Regions from separate parts of the Streptomyces sp. CA-142005 genome, predicted to be linked through region 1. Evidence: predicted binding sites of a transcription regulator. Region 1 holds the regulator's gene; the other holds the start of a gene.
What was found. Region 1 encodes HrcA, which represses chaperone genes, less so after heat shock. Its sites were predicted from a motif close to TTNGCACTCNGNNNNNCNGAGTGCNAA; they were not measured.
Positions count from the first base shown of each region.

Region 1 (8,041 bases):
GCCGTACGACACCCCCGAGTCCGGGCGCGGCCTGCGGCTGGTCACCACGCTCGCCGAGACCTGGGGCGTCACCTACCGCGCCGGCGCCAAGACCGTCTGGGCGCGGCTGCCCCCGGGCGGCGTCGAGGACCCGGACGGCCCCGCCCCGGACGCCCCCCTGGAGGTCGCCGAGGACCTGGCCCCGCAGCCGCACCGCGCCGACGGCGACCGGGACTGGCTCGGCCGGGGCGCGCTGTCGTTCCTCGCCGAGGCCTCCGACCTGCTCGCCGGACAATTGGACGAGACCCTGGTCACCGCCCTCACCGGTCAGCTCATCGTGCCCCGGCTCGCCGACTGGTGCGCGGTGTGGCTGGAGGACGAGGCGACCGTGCGCGGCGGCGCCGCCGGCGGTCCCGACCGGGTCTGGCACGCCAGCGAGAACCGCATCGAGGAACTGCGCTGCGCCCTGGAGAAGGAGCCGCTCTGCCCGGGTGAGGCGCTGCGCTCCGGCCCCGAGCCGTACCCGTGGCCCGGCCACGCGCTCGGCCCGCAGGGCGCCGACGGCACGGCGCTGGCGTACCGGCTGATCGCGGGCGGCCGGCCGCTCGGCACGCTGGTCATCGGCCGGTGCGGGCTCGCGCGCTTCCCCGACGAGGTCACCGGGCTCGTGGAGGACCTCGGCCGCCGGGTCGCCCTGGCGATCGGCGCCGCCCGCCAGTACGCCCGCCAGGCCACCATCAGCGCCGTCCTGCAGCGCGGCCTGCTGCCCGGCGCGGTCGCCGAGATCCCCGGCGTGAGCAGTGCGCTCGTCTACGAGCCCTGCGACAAGGGCGGCCCCAGCGGCGACTTCTACGACCTGTTCCCGGCCGGTGACGGCCGCTGGTGCTTCGCCGTCGGCGACGTCCAGGGCAAGGGGCCCGAGGCGGCGGTCGTGATCGGCCTCGCCCGCCCCTGGCTGCGCCTCCTCGCCCGCGAGGGCTACCGGGTCGCCGACGTCCTCGACCGCCTCAACCAGCTCCTCCTGGACGACGCCACCGAGGCCGCCGACGCCGCCGCCCGCGCCCTCGTCGCCGCCGGCGGCCGGCCGGTGGCCACCGGCGACGGCCCGCAGACCCGCTTCCTGTCCCTCCTCTACGGCGAGCTGACCCCGTACGACGGCGGGGTCCGCTGCACCCTCGCCTCCGCCGGCCACCCGCTCCCGCTCGTCCTGAGCCCCGACGGCACCGTGCGCACCGCCGCCGGCCCGCAGACCCTGCTCGGCGTGGTCGAGGACGAGACGTACACCAGCGAGACCTTCGACCTGCGGCCCGGCGACAGCCTGCTGTGCGTCACCGACGGGGTGACCGAGCGGCGCTCCGGCTCCCGCCAGTTCGACGACGGCGACGGCCTCGCCCGCGCCCTGTCCGGCTGCGCCGGGCTCGGCGCCGAACCGATCGCGGAAAGGATCCGCCGCCTGGTGGACGACTTCGGGGAGGGCCCGCCCGAGGACGACCTCGCCCTGCTGGTGCTCCAGGCGGAGTAACGGCGGCCGTGCTGGACAATGGAAGGCATGCCTTCCGCACTCCCCGACGGCGAGCCCGTCCCCGCCGACGGCGCGCTGCCCGCGCACGCGCTGGCCGGGGCCACAGGCCGCCCCCTCGGCTTCTACCTGCACGTCCCGTACTGCGCGACCCGCTGCGGCTACTGCGACTTCAACACCTACACCGCGACCGAGCTGCGCGGCACCGGCGGTGTGCTGGCGTCCCGCGACAACTACGCGGACACGCTGACCGACGAGATCCGGCTCGCCCGGAAGGTGCTCGGCGACGACCCGCGCCAGGTCCGCACGGTGTTCGTCGGCGGCGGCACGCCCACGCTGCTGGCCGCCGACGATCTCGTACGGATGCTGGGCGCCATCCGCGAGGAGTTCGGCCTGGCGCCGGACGCCGAGGTCACGACGGAGGCGAACCCGGAGTCGGTCGACCCCGCGTACCTCGCCACGCTCCGGGAGGGCGGCTTCAACCGGATCTCCTTCGGCATGCAGAGCGCGCGGCAGCATGTGCTGAAGATCCTGGACCGCACCCACACCCCCGGCCGCCCCGAGGCCTGTGTCGCGGAGGCGCGGGCGGCGGGCTTCGAGCACGTGAACCTGGACCTGATCTACGGCACCCCCGGCGAGAGCGACGACGACTGGCGGGCCTCGCTGGACGCGGCGATCGGGGCGGGTCCGGACCACGTCAGCGCGTACGCGCTGATCGTGGAGGAGGGCACGCAGCTGGCCCGTCGGATCCGCCGGGGGGAGGTCCCCATGACGGACGACGATGTGCACGCGGACCGGTACCTGATCGCCGAGGAGACCCTGAGCAAGGCGGGCTTCGACTGGTACGAGGTCTCCAACTGGGCCACCTCGGAGGCGGGCCGCTGCCTGCACAACGAGCTGTACTGGCGCGGCGCCGACTGGTGGGGCGCGGGTCCCGGGGCGCACTCGCACGTCGGCGGGGTGCGCTGGTGGAACGTCAAGCACCCGGGGGCGTACGCGGCGGCGCTCGCCTCCGGCCGTTCACCGGGGGCCGGTCGTGAGCTGCTGTCCGAGGAGGACCGGCGCGTGGAGCGGATCCTGCTGGAGCTGCGGCTGCGGGAGGGGGCGCCGCTTTCCTTGCTGAAGGAGGAGGGACTCGCGGCGTCCCGGCGCGCGCTGGCGGACGGGCTCCTCCAGGAAGGGCCGTACGAGGAGGGGCGGGCCGTGCTGACGCTGCGGGGGCGGTTGCTGGCGGACGCGGTGGTGCGGGACCTGGTGGACTGATCACTCCGGCGGGTGAATCCCCCCGGAGCGCCGGTTCGGTCCCTAACCTGGTTCGTAGGCTGCCGCCAAAAGGACGCGGCGGATGTGGAGGGCCACGGAGATGACCGCTGTGGACGAGCGTGGGATGACCAAGTTCTTCGAGGAGTTCGAGCCTCCGGAGGGCGTCAGGGTCGAGCTTCTCCGGGGGGTAATTGTGATGATGGCCAGCCCTGACCTGGTGCACAACCTTATCGTGCTGCTCACGGAGAGGCAGATCCCGCTGGACCATTGGTATCCCCTCCAGACCCAGGACGTCGACATTGTCGATGAGGCCAGTGAGCCGGTCCCCGACCTCGTGGTCGTGGCGCCTGAGGTCTTGCCCGCCTCGGGGCGGCTGCTGACTTCCGGGCTGATCACCATGGTCGTGGAAGTCGTCTCCAAGACCAGTGTCGAACGGGACTACGGCGTCAAGCGTTCCATCTATGCCGCAGGCCAGGTGCCCGCCTACCTTGTCATCGATCCGATCATGGGTCAGTGCGTACTGTTGACGAACCCGGTGGGTAGGGGCGAGGCAGCCGACTATCGGCAGCAGTACATCGTCAAGTTCGGCGAGCCGCTGCCGGTGGACATTCTGGGTATCGAACTCGACACGAGCGAGTTCCGTACGTTCCCCAACGTCAGGCCCCACCGCTACCCGTGACGAAGTCGATCAGCTCCTCCACCCGCCCCAGCAGCTCCGGCTCCAGGTCCTTGTAGGACCCCACCCGCCGCAGGATCGCCTGCCACACCGCCCCGGTGTTCTCCGACGGCCAGCCCAGCGCCCGGCACACCCCCGTCTTCCAGTCCTGCCCCTTCGGCACCGTCGGCCACGCCTCGATCCCCAGGGCGGCCGGCTTCACCGCCTGCCAGATGTCGATGTACGGGTGGCCGACCACCAGCGCGTGCTCGCTGGTCACCGACTCGGCGATCCGCCACTCCTTCGTGCCCGGCACCAGGTGGTCCACCAGGACGCCAAGGCGTGCGTCCGGACCCGGTGCGAAGGAGGCGACGATCGACGGCAGGTCGTCCACGCCCTCCAGGTACTCCACGACCACGCCCTCGATGCGCAGGTCGTCGCCCCACACCTTCTCGACCAGCTCGGCGTCGTGCCGGCCCTCGACGTAGATACGGCCGGCGCGGGCCACGCGGGCGCGGGCGCCGGGGACGGCGACCGAGCCGGAGGCCGTGCGGCTGGGCCGTACCGGACCACCGGAAGGCCTCACCAGCGTCACCACGCGCCCCTCCAGCAGGAAGCCCCTCGGCTCCAGCGGGAACACCCGGTGCCTGCCGAAGCGGTCCTCCAGGGTCACCGTGCCCGCCTCGCAGCGGATCACCGCCCCGCAGAACCCGGTGCCGGGCTCCTCCACCACCAGGCCCGGCTCCGCCGGTACCTCCGGCACGGGCTTCGGCTTCTTCCACGGCGGGGTCAGGTCGGCGGAGTACAAACGAGGGCGCGGGCCCGAAGGGCCCTCGTTGGAAGGGCGGTGGCGGGAGACGGGTGGGCGCATTCGAGTGACGATAGGAGAAGCCGTACGGCCGCGCTCACGACACGCCGAAACGGGCCGCCAGCTCGTCGCGCTGCCGTCGCACGAACCCCGCGTCCACCACCGCTCCGTGACCGGGAACGTACAGCGCGTCCTCGCCCCCCAGAGACAGCAGCCGGTCCAGGGCGTCCGGCCAGCGGGACGGGACAGCGTCCGGGCCCGCCTGGGGCTCGCCGGACTCCTCGACCAGGTCGCCGCAGAACACCACCTCGGGATCTCCTGGAACCAGCACCGCCAGATCATGCGCGGTATGCCCCGGACCCACGTTCGCCAGCAGAACCTGCCGGCCGCCCCCGAGGTCCAGCGTCCACTCGCCGGAGACCGGATGGCCGGGCGGCACCAGCGCGTCCACAGCCTCGTCCGCGTCCGCCACCGCGAGTCCGTTTCTCACGGCGTCCATGCGCAGCTCGTCGCGTTCGCGGGCCAGCACCGCGTCGACGCCCACCGCCCCGTACAACTGCGCCCCCGCGAAGGCCGCCGCCCCGAAGACATGGTCGAAGTGGGGGTGGGTCAGCGCGAGATGGGTCACACGGCCCCCGGCCAGTTCCTCGGCCTGTGTCCGCAGCCGCGCGCCCTCGGCCAGGCTCGAGCCGGCGTCCACCATCAGCGCCGTACCCTCCCCGAGGACCAGCCCGACCGTGCAGTCCCAGCCGGGCAGCCGGCACCGCCCGACCCCCGGGGCCAGTCGTTCCCACCCCAGCTCTTCCCAAGTCACCGTCATACCGAGACGCTAGCCGCACGAGCCGCCGGGACCGCACCGACCTTGCCCCGGGTGTACCCGACAGCCGTACACTGGGCCCGGGAACGCTGGCACTCCCATGCGAAGAGTGCCAGGCGGACGAACCGCAGGGCCGACCGGGACCGAGGGACGACATGCTGGAGGTGCGCGCGAATGCTGAGTGAACGCAGGCTTCAGGTGCTGCGCGCCATCGTCCAGGACTACGTCGGCACCGAGGAGCCGGTCGGGTCGAAGGCCCTGACCGAGCGGCACAACCTCGGCGTGTCCCCGGCGACGGTCCGTAACGACATGGCGGCCCTGGAGGACGAGGGGTACATCGCCCAGCCGCACACCAGCGCCGGGCGGATCCCCACGGACAAGGGCTATCGGCTGTTCGTGGACAAGCTGGCGGGCGTCAAGCCGATGACCGGGCCCGAGCGGCGCGCCATCCAGAACTTCCTGGAGGGCGCCGTCGACCTCGACGACGTCGTGGCGCGCACGGTCCGGCTGCTCGCGCAGCTCACCCGGCAGGTCGCCGTCGTGCAGTACCCGTCCCTGACCCGGTCCACCGTGCGGCACGTGGAACTGCTCTCGCTCGCCCCCGCGCGCGTGATGCTCGTGCTGATCACGGACACCGGCCGGGTCGAGCAGCGGATGGTCGACTGCCCGGCGCCCTTCGGCGAGACCTCCCTCGCCGATCTGCGGGCGCGGCTGAACAGCAGGGTCGCGGGTCGCCGGTTCTCGGACGTGCCGACGCTGGTCGAGGATCTGCCGGAGGCCTTCGATCCCGAGGACCGCGGTACGGTCTCGACGGTGCTCTCCACTCTTCTGGAGACGCTGGTCGAGGAGAACGAGGAGCGGCTGATGATCGGCGGTACCGCCAATCTCACCCGCTTCGGGCATGACTTTCCCCTCACGATCCGGCCCGTCCTGGAGGCTCTGGAGGAGCAGGTCGTGCTCCTCAAGCTTCTGGGCGAGGCGAAGGATCCGGGCGTGACGGTGCGTATCGGGCACGAGAACGCCCACGAGGGACTCAACTCCACCTCCGTGGTGTCGGTCGGCTACGGTTCGGGCGGCGAGGCGGTTGCCAAGCTCGGCGTGGTCGGACCGACCCGCATGGACTATCCGGGAACGATGGGAGCGGTACGCGCAGTGGCACGGTACGTCGGACAGATCCTGGCGGAGTCGTAAGTGGCCACGGACTACTACGCCGTTCTCGGCGTGCGCCGCGACGCGTCGCAGGATGAGATCAAGAAGGCGTTCCGCCGGCTCGCGCGCGAGCTGCACCCGGACGTCAACCCGGACCCGAAGACCCAGGAGCGGTTCAAGGAGATCAACGCCGCTTACGAGGTGCTGTCGGACCCGCAGAAGAAGCAGGTCTACGACCTCGGCGGCGACCCGCTCTCGCAGGCGGGCGGCGCCGGCGCGGGCGGCTTCGGGGCCGGCGGCTTCGGCAACTTCTCCGACATCATGGACGCGTTCTTCGGTACGGCGTCGCAGCGCGGCCCGCGCTCGCGCACCCGGCGCGGCCAGGACGCGATGATCCGCATCGAGGTCGAGCTGGACGAGGCGGCCTTCGGGACCACCAAGGACATCCAGGTCGACACCGCGGTCGTCTGCAACACCTGCAACGGCGAGGGCGCGGCGCCCGGTACGACCGCCCAGACGTGTGACATGTGCCGTGGCCGCGGTGAGGTCTCGCAGGTCACCCGGTCCTTCCTCGGCCAGGTCATGACCTCGCGTCCCTGCCCGCAGTGCCAGGGCTTCGGGACCGTCGTACCGACCCCGTGCCCCGAGTGCGCCGGCGACGGCCGGGTCCGCTCCCGCCGCACCCTGACCGTGAAGATCCCGGCCGGTGTCGACAACGGCACGCGGATCCAGCTCGCCGGTGAGGGCGAGGTCGGTCCCGGCGGCGGTCCGGCCGGTGACCTGTACGTGGAGATCCACGAGCTGCCGCACCCGACCTTCCAGCGGCGCGGCGACGACCTGCACTGCACGGTCACCATCCCGATGACCGCGGCGGCGCTCGGCACCAAGGTGCCGCTGGAGACGCTGGACGGCATGGAGGAGGTCGACATCCGGCCCGGCACCCAGTCCGGCCAGTCGATCCCGCTGCACAACCGCGGCGTCACGCATCTGCGCGGCGGCGGCCGGGGTGACCTGATCGTGCACGTCGAGGTGCAGACCCCGACCAAGCTGGACCCCGAGCAGGAGCGCCTGCTGCGCGAGCTGGCCAAGCTGCGCGGCGAGGAGCGCCCGCAGGGACAGTTCCAGCCGGGTCAGCAGGGGTTGTTCTCGCGTCTGAAGGATGCGTTCAACGGGCGCTGACGTGCGCTGCGGCGTGGCCGGGGGTCCGGGGGTTGTCCCCCGGGCAGACACAGTCAGCCGGGTCAGCAGGGGTTGTTCTCGCGTCTGAAGGATGCGTTCAACGGGCGCTGAGCGCGCGTTTGAAGGATGCTTCAACGGGCGCTGAGCCACCGCTCACGGAGGCCTGACGGGGTGCCCCCGCACCCCGTATGCCAATGGTTTATGCCATCGGACGCCCGGATTCGGACTTGTTCGACGGACGTGACAACATGCGGTCATGTCCTCCGCGCTGACCGATCTCTTCCCCCACCCGATCGTGCAGGCCCCCATGGCGGGCGGTGTCTCCGTCCCGCAGCTCGCCGCCGCCGTCTGCGAGGCCGGTGGTCTCGGGTTTCTCGCCGCCGGATACAAGACCGCCGACGGCATGTACCAGGAGATCAAGCAGCTGCGGAGCCTCACCGCCCGCCCCTTCGGCGTGAACGTGTTCATGCCGCAGCAGGAGTATGCCGAGTCCGGCGCCGTGGAGGTCTACGCCCACCAGCTGGCCGGCGAGGCCGCCTGGTACGAGACCGAGCTGGGCGACCCGGACAGCGGCCGGGACGACGGCTACGACGCCAAGCTCGCCGTGCTCCTCGACAACCCGGTGCCCGTGGTCTCCTTCCACTTCGGTGTGCCGAGCCGGGAGGTCTTCGA
Region 1 covers NZ_CP192078.1:3,713,918-3,721,958, reverse strand. Annotated here, with positions in the region: gene ACQPXS_RS17595 (SpoIIE family protein phosphatase) at 1-1,501, shown strand, start outside; gene hemW (radical SAM family heme chaperone HemW) at 1,529-2,761, shown strand; gene ACQPXS_RS17585 (Uma2 family endonuclease) at 2,862-3,440, shown strand; gene ACQPXS_RS17580 (DUF3097 domain-containing protein) at 3,418-4,287, opposite strand; gene ACQPXS_RS17575 (MBL fold metallo-hydrolase) at 4,322-5,044, opposite strand; gene hrcA (heat-inducible transcriptional repressor HrcA) at 5,216-6,232, shown strand; gene dnaJ (molecular chaperone DnaJ) at 6,233-7,369, shown strand; gene ACQPXS_RS17560 (nitronate monooxygenase) at 7,626-8,041, shown strand, end outside.

Region 2 (8,041 bases), 6.0 Mb from region 1:
GCCGGCAAGCGGAGGTGACGAAACGATGCAGCACCACGAGTTCCTCGCTCGCGTACGCGAACTCGGCGAATACGAAAGCCAGGACGAAGCCGCGAAGATCACCGACGCGGTGCTGAGCGTGCTGGCCCAGCGCATCAGCCCCGGCGAGGTCGACGACCTTGCCTCCCAGCTGCCCGGACCGCTCGGGCAGGCACTGGCCGAGGCCAAGCAGGCGCAGGCCGAGAGTTTCGGGATCGAGGAGTTCTACCGCCGGGTCGCCGAGCGCACCGGCGCCCGGCCCCGCACGGCAGAGTGGGACGCCAGCGCGGTCCTGACCACCCTGGCCGGCGCCGTCTCCGGCGGTGAGCTGAACCAGATCATCAGCCAGCTCCCCTCCGGCTACGCCGTCCTGTTCGGCAAAGCAGACCTGGCCAGCTGACACCAGGATCCGGGGCACCCCCGGATACGGCCACACCGTCGGCGTGGAGACCACCACCGCCGCTCGGCCAGGGAGTGGCCAACACAGCCTGCGCATCCCGATCGCCGAGCGCGCCAAGCCTCGCAAGATCGCCGTCAGCGGGTCCAGGCGAGCGATCTCGGGCTGGCCGACCGGCCGCCGGGGACGAGCAGCGGCGGAGGACGGGCACCAGATCTCCCTCGCGCCCGCTCTCCGCGCCCCACCGGAGCACAGAGGCCGAAGAAGAAGGGTGGCGGCCGACGTGACCTGGCGACACGAAGCGTTCCTCGAGCAGTCGGCGGGGCAGCCGGGCGGGCGGCGTGCTGCTCGTCAGGGCTGATGTCCGCTGATATTGCCGGTGCGGTCGTCAGCCCAGCGGCCACGTACGCATCCCCAACATGCTCTCGCACGGCGGCGATCCGGGCGGCACGCCAGGCTGGTCTGCAGGTTCTGTTCTCCGAGGCGTGCCGCACGCTCGCCAGTGCGGGGTTCGACGTTGCGGCGGCGAGTGCCGCGGGGAAGGTACGGGATTGAGGGTCCGCCAGGAGCAGGACGCGGTGGTCGTCGGCTGGCCGCCGGCACAAGAGCTGGACCCGGTGGGCAGGCAGGTCGCGGAGTACGGGGGATTCGGGCCGCGCTGCACCAGGCGTTACGGGAGATCCTCACGCAGGCCGGCTACGCGGTCCAGGCCGACCGGCACAGTGGAAGGGTACGGATCAAGCCGGTTTAGACGCCATTTCAGTTGGCGTGATCTTGCGTCAGGAGGGCCGCCGTCGCCGATTCGCTATTCAGCCTGGTTCCTGGCCCGCTGGATGTGAGGCAGGCTGCGTATCAGCGGAAGGGAGATGCCGACCTGAGGCTTCTCGGCGGATGATGCGTCGCGTCCGGCGTCTTCGGCCACGGTGCCGGCGATACTCCGTTGCCGCCTGGCCAGGAGTGGCCTACGGTCCCGGACATGCTGCCTGTGGTGGACACGGATGATGAGCGGGACGCTGTCGTCCCCGATGAGAGCGTGATGCGTCCTGGGGCGGAAGACCTCTGTGCACGTCTCGGGCTCTCCGGCGCCTCACTGGTTCGCTTCCCTGACGGGTCCCAGCCGGTCTACGCGGTGGGGGACGACCACGTGCTCAAGCTTTTCCCCGGAGCTGCTGCTCAGCACGGAATGGCCGAGGGCCGTGTCCTTGCCCATGTTCAGGGGCGACTGCCGGTGCCGACACCCGTGGTGCGGGCCTCCGGCTCATACGAGAACGGCTGGCAGTACGTTCTGATGTCCAGGCTCCGCGGCGAGAACCTCGCCCACTCCTGGGGGCACGTGCCCCGGAATCATCGTGACCGGCTCGTCGCCGAGATCGGTGAGACCCTTGCGTCGTTGCACTCCCTCAGCCCCGATCCACTGCGGGACGTCCTCGGCCCCGAGGACTGGGGCAACTTTCTTGACCGCCAGAGAGCCGGCGCAGTGGAACAGCAGCGCGCCCATGGACTGTCGGCGGCCTGGCTGGAGCAGATCCCGGACTTCCTCGCTTCGGTTCCATTGCCACGAGCCCCACAGCCTTCCCTGTTGCACACCGAGGTCATGCAGCAGCACTTCCTGGTCGACCCCGACGGATGGCGTCTGACCGGTCTGTTCGACTTCGAACCAGCGATGATCGGTGACCGCGCCTACGACTTCGTTGGTGTCGGCCTGTTCGTCACCTGCGGCGATCCAGCCCTGTTGTCTCGGCTCACCGAGACATACGGCCGCAGCTTCGAGCCGCATGAACTCATGGCCTTCACGTTGCTACACGTGTACAGCCACCTTCCCTGGTACCTGAGAGAACTGCCCTCACCTGCCGAAGGATCTCTGACTTCACTCGCAGACGCATGGTTCGGCACAATGTGAGAGGCGAGGCGGGCCCACTCGTTCTTGGGGGTCCGCTCGGCGTGTGGGGCGACGACCTCGGTGATGAAGTTGGTCATCCGGCACAGTTCGGCCTTGAGGCACTTCACTTGGCCAGTCTGCGGTGACATATGAGTATCGCGGCGATGGCTGTGAAGGCGAGGAAGTGTTCCGGCTTGCGCTCGTAGCCGCGGTGCAGGCCTCGGCAGCCTGACAGCCAGGACACGGTCCGCTCTACGACCCATCGGTGCCGTCCCAGGTGTCGCGATGACTCGACGCCCTTGCGGGCCAGGCGGTGCCGGATACCGCGGGAAGCGAGCCATCGGCGCAGGTGGCGGTAGTCGTAGCCTTTGTCCCCGTGCAGCTTGCCGGGCCGTCGGCGTCGGGGACCGCGTCGGGAGCGGATGGGTGGGATGCCGCGGACCAGCGGGATGAGGGCCTGGCTGTCATGAAGATTGGCGGCGGAGATGCCGATAGGCAAGGGCAGGCCCTGGCGGTCGACGATGAGGTGGATTTTCGATCCTTTCTTGCCTCGGTCGGTCGGATTCGATCCCGTCAGCTGCCCCCTTTGAGGGCCCGTACGCTGACGGAGTCGATCGCGCACCGCGACCAGTCCAGCTCGCCCCGGGCTCCGAGTTCGTCCAGGACCAGGCGGTGGAGCTTGGCCCATACCCGGGCCTCGGTCCACTCGGCGAACCGCCGGAACGCGGTCACTCCCGACAGGCCGATGCCCGGCGGCAGCTGGTTCCAGGTCCAGCCCGACGTGGCCACGAAGATGATCGCGGCCAGCACCTCGCGGTCCCCTCGCCGACGATGCCCTCCACCCTGCGGGCGGACCGGCGCCGGCGGCACCACTCGCTGGAACAACGTCCACAGGTCTTCCGGCGCCGTCCGCTCGACAAGCGCAGCAGTCATCGCCCCAGACTGCCGCAAGATCACGCCAAGTGACATGGCGTCTTGGAACGCCGAAGGAGTCTGGCGGGATTATCTGGCCCGGGCGCACTGCCTGGGCGCGCTCGGGTCAGCAGTTTTGACAGCAGACTTCCCCGTGGCCTCCGCGTCGCGGCGTGCTTCCCGGGGGCGGCATCGCGTGCTCGCTGCTCCGGCCGCCCCGCGGAGGCAGTACACCCTGCGGCAACAGTAGGCACGCAGCGGCGCGTACCGTACCGCCTCGGCGACCGTCTGCTGCGCCCGGCCACCTGGAGGTCACCGGACCGGCTCCACCCCGAGAACCCGCTCCGTCCCGGCACCCCTGCCAGTCCCTCTCGGATGCGCAACGGCGTTGACCGGCCGCAGCCATCCGAGGCGGCCACTTGCCCCCGAGCAGGCCGAAGTGCTAAACGAGGAATTAGCACTCTCGCAGTGAGAGTGCTAACGGCTGGGTCGGGTGACGTGCTCGTGCGGTCGTGAGGGAAACCTCCGGCGCGCGGGTGAACGTCGCGGGCGTCACCCTGGGCCACCGTCATCGACTCAAGGATTCGATGCGGAGGAGACCGTACCGATGACTGCGAAGATCATCGCTTATGAGGAGGAGGCACGCCGCGCTCTGGAGCGCGGCATGAACCAGCTCGCGGACGCCGTGAAGGTGACGCTCGGCCCCAAGGGCCGCAACGTGGTCCTGGACAAGAAGTGGGGCGCCCCCACGATCACCAACGACGGTGTCTCCATCGCCAAGGAGATCGAGCTTCAGGACCCGTACGAGAAGATCGGCGCCGAGCTGGTCAAGGAAGTCGCCAAGAAGACGGACGACGTCGCCGGTGACGGTACGACCACCGCGACCGTGCTCGCCCAGGCCCTGGTCAAGGAAGGGCTGCGCAACGTCGCCGCCGGTGCCAACCCGATGGCTCTCAAGCGCGGTATCGAGAAGGCCGTCGAGGCCGTATCCGCGGCCGTGCTGGAGCAGGCCAAGGAGCTGGAGACCAAGGAGGAGATCGCCAACACGGCCGCGGTGTCCGCGGGCGGGGACCGGGCGATCGGTGAGCTGATCGCCGAGGCCATGGACAAGGTCGGCAAGGAAGGCGTCATCACCGTCGAGGAGTCCAACACCTTCGGCCTGGAGCTGGAGCTCACCGAGGGTATGCGCTTCGACAAGGGCTACATCTCGCCGTACTTCGTCACCGACGCCGAACGCATGGAAGCGGTCCTGGAGGACCCGTACATCCTGTTGGTCGGCTCCAAGGTCACTGCGGTGAAGGATCTGCTGCCGCTGCTGGAGCAGGTGATGCGGGAGAGCCGGCCGCTGCTGGTGATCGCCGAGGACGTGGAGGGCGAGGCGTTGGCGACCCTGGTCGTCAACAAGATCCGCGGCACCTTCAAGTCCGTCGCCGTCAAGGCCCCGGGCTTCGGCGACCGCCGCAAGGCGATGCTCGGCGACATGGCCGTGCTCACCGGTGCCACGGTCGTGTCCGAGGAGGTCGGCCTGAAGCTGGAGAGCGCCGACCTGGGCGTCCTGGGCCGGGCCCGCAAGGTGGTCGTCACCAAGGACGACACCACCATCGTGGAGGGCGCCGGTGACGCCGCCGCGATCGAGGGCCGGGTCAAGCAGATCCGCGCCGAGATCGAGCGCTCGGACTCCGACTACGACCGCGAGAAGCTGCAGGAGCGCTTGGCCAAGCTCGCCGGCGGTGTGGCCGTGATCAAGGCTGGCGCCGCCACCGAGGTGGAGCTCAAGGAGCGCAAGCACCGCATCGAGGACGCCGTCCGCAACGCGAAGGCGGCCGTCGAGGAGGGCATCGTCGCCGGTGGTGGCGTGGCCCTGCTGCAGGCGTCCGAGAAGGCGTTCGAGAAGCTGGAGGTGGACGACGAGGAGCGGACCGGTGCGGAGATGGTCCGCCGTGCGCTGACCGCTCCGCTGCAGCAGATCGCCCGCAACGCCGGCCTGGAGGGCGGTGTCGTGGTGGAGAAGGTCCGTACGCTGCCCGTCGGTCACGGTCTGAACGCCGCGACTGGTGAGTACGTGGACATGCTGGCCGCGGGCATCATCGACCCGGCGAAGGTGACCCGTTCCGCGCTGCAGAACGCCGCTTCCATCGCCGCGCTGTTCCTCACCACGGAGGCGGTCATCGCCGACAAGCCCGAGGAAAAGGAACCGGCCGCCGCGGGGGCGGGCGCCGAATTCTGAGCGCCGCGTGCCCGGAGAGGGAACGAGGCGGGCGCGGGTGGCCGCAACAGCAGACCGCCGGCGCCCGCCCGGCGGCGCGCATGGGAACCCCGGGGGACTCGTGCACCGGCAGCAGACCGGAATAGGTGTGGTCAGCCTGTTGCCATTCTCCTGAGCCCGAAGGAATCGTGGCCCGTAGGCCAGACGCCCGGTGGAGAGGAGAGCCGCCAGCGCTGCTCCGGTTCATCTGCAGGGGGCGACATGAGAGTCGAAGTGGTTCAACCCGCTGCCGGCGTGTTGTTCGGCGTCCCGAACGACAGGCACGAGGAGATCATTACGCTCATCGACGCCGTTGCCGGGACAGCGCAGGCCCACGTCTCCGGTCTGGCCGCAGCGTTCGGCGAATGGTGCTGGCTTGTCTCCACCACCCATGACGACGTCATCGAAGTCCTCGACGTCGGCTGCGCAGGATGACCCTGAAAGCCGAGCCAAGGCCGAGTCTCCTGCGGAACCCGGGCCTCATGCGCTGGATACCGGTTGCCGCTTGGCGACGGCCGGCACGGACTCGCCGAGGAAGGTGCGGCTCCACCAGGCACCGTTCGCGCGCAGTTCCGACCAGCTGGTGAACCGGTACTCGTACAGGCAGATCCGGACGAAAGCAGGCGGCGAGCCCGGGAAGGGATTGCGGCGCAGCAAACTCAGGACGGCCGGGTTGTTCTCCAAGAGGGCGAGGAGCAAGGCGGGGAGCCAGCCGGCCGCGTACACAGGGGAGAGCGCGGCGAACCACATCAGCCAGTCCAGCCTGAGGTGGTACGGGGCCACCTGCGGCGGAAGCCGCCGCATGCCGCCCGGCTTGCCCTTGAAGACGTACTCCTTCCACACGGTCTCTTCGGTGATCTCCGGCTCGTCGGTGCCCTCGACGATCAGCTCGTACCGGGTGCGGCCCACGCTGCCGAACGCGCCGTAAGTGTTGACCAGGTGCAGCGGAGTGAAGGACGCGTTCATGACCTGGCTGCGGGAGAGCAGGTTACGCACCGGCCAGTAGCTGAGCACCACCACCAGGGCGGCGACAGCCAGCACGAGGGCCTCGAACCACTCCGGTGCGGCGGCGAAACGCGGCGCAGGAGGCAGCCCCAGCGCGCCGGTGACCTGCGAGCCGCCGATCGCGGACAGCGCCAGCACGATCGTCAGCCAGTTCAGCCAGGCGAAGTTGCCGGACGCGACCAGCCACAGCTGGGTGATGATCACCAAGCCGGCGGCGATGCTCGCCGCCGGCTGCGGAGCGAAGAGGGCAAAGGGCACGAGGAGTTGTGCGACGTGGTTGGCCGCCGCCTCCACGCGATGGACGGGCTTGGGGAGGCGGTGGAAGAACCAGCTGAGCGGGCCGGGCAGCGGCTGGGTCTCGTGGTGGTAGTACAGGCACGTCAGATCCCGCCAGCAGGAATCGCCGCGCAGCTTGATCAGCCCGGCGCCGAACTCAAGCCGGAACAGCAGCCAGATCAGCAGCCCTCGCACCAGCACGGGCGGCGCGACGTCGTCGTTGCCGAGGAAGATCGCCAGGAATCCGGCCTCCAGCAGCAGGTATTCCCACATGAACCCGTACCAGGTCTGCCCGACGTTGACGATGGACAGGTACAGCGCCCATAGCAGCGTCCACATCACCATCGCCGCCCACAGCGGCAGCCGGTCCGGCACGCCCGCCGCCACCGCGGCGGATCCCGCGGCGCCCGTCCAGGCCATGGCGGCGAAGAAACGGTCCGAGTAGTGCAGCTGGAAGATACTCGGAGCGCGCCTGAACGCCACCTGCGCGGTGAAGCGCGGCACCGGCAGCAACCCCCGCTCCCCGATCAGCCCGCGGAACTGCAGGGCCGAGCTGACGAACGCGACGCAGTACAGCACGGCCAGACCGCGCTGGAAAAGCATCCGGCCCAGCCAGTAGTCAGGGTCCGTGAACCAGTCCATGACGGCATGCCTCCGCACATCCGCCTGGCGCTAACACCCTGTTCTCGTCATCTTGACATTTACCCCGTTCATGGCCTATCTAATTATCACAAATATCTAGATTGCTCCGACTTGTTGGCGATGTGAGAGGAGGGCCGGGCAGCCGACCCAGCCAGCGCCCACCGGAAGGCGCCGGTCGTACCGCTGGGGGCTACCCGGACTGCGGAAAGGGGTGGTCAGAGTGGATCGGCGTGACGCCTCCCTTTCCCTGTCCCGGCGCCCCGAGCGCGGCTGGCTGATCGTGAACGCGGCCGGAGAGCTGTCCATGACGACGCGGGCACAGCTGCGGGCCTGTCTGACGCTCGTGACCTCGATGCCCGGCAGCGACCCCTCCCGGCTCGTCATCGACGTCTCCCGCGTGACCGCCTGCGACGCCATGGGGCTCGGCGCCCTGTTCGGTGCACACCTTCGTGCCGCCTGCTATGGCGGCCAGCTCCATCTGGTGTGCCCGGAAGGACCGTTGCTGCACGTGCTCGACGTCATCGGCCTGCGGCAGGCCGTACCGGTACACCCGACCGTGGCTGAGGCGCTGCCCTCTTCCCTCACGCCAACGGCCAGGTCGTCGGGCACGGTGACTCCGGCACCAGGCGGCAACCGCGACCAGCACGAAGCGGACAGCAGGGGGTGA
Region 2 covers NZ_CP192078.1:9,731,588-9,739,628, forward strand. Annotated here, with positions in the region: gene ACQPXS_RS44980 (DUF2267 domain-containing protein) at 26-418, shown strand; gene ACQPXS_RS44985 (phosphotransferase family protein) at 1,392-2,315, shown strand; one part of gene ACQPXS_RS44990 (IS5 family transposase) at 2,419-2,877, opposite strand; one part of gene ACQPXS_RS44990 (IS5 family transposase) at 2,880-3,227, opposite strand; gene groL (chaperonin GroEL) at 3,814-5,433, shown strand; gene ACQPXS_RS45000 (hypothetical protein) at 5,674-5,886, shown strand; gene ACQPXS_RS45005 (lipase maturation factor family protein) at 5,932-7,374, opposite strand; gene ACQPXS_RS45010 (STAS domain-containing protein) at 7,595-8,041, shown strand.
Region 2: groL (chaperonin GroEL) is a predicted target of HrcA. The motif match lies at 3,661-3,687, and genes of this name have one in related genera.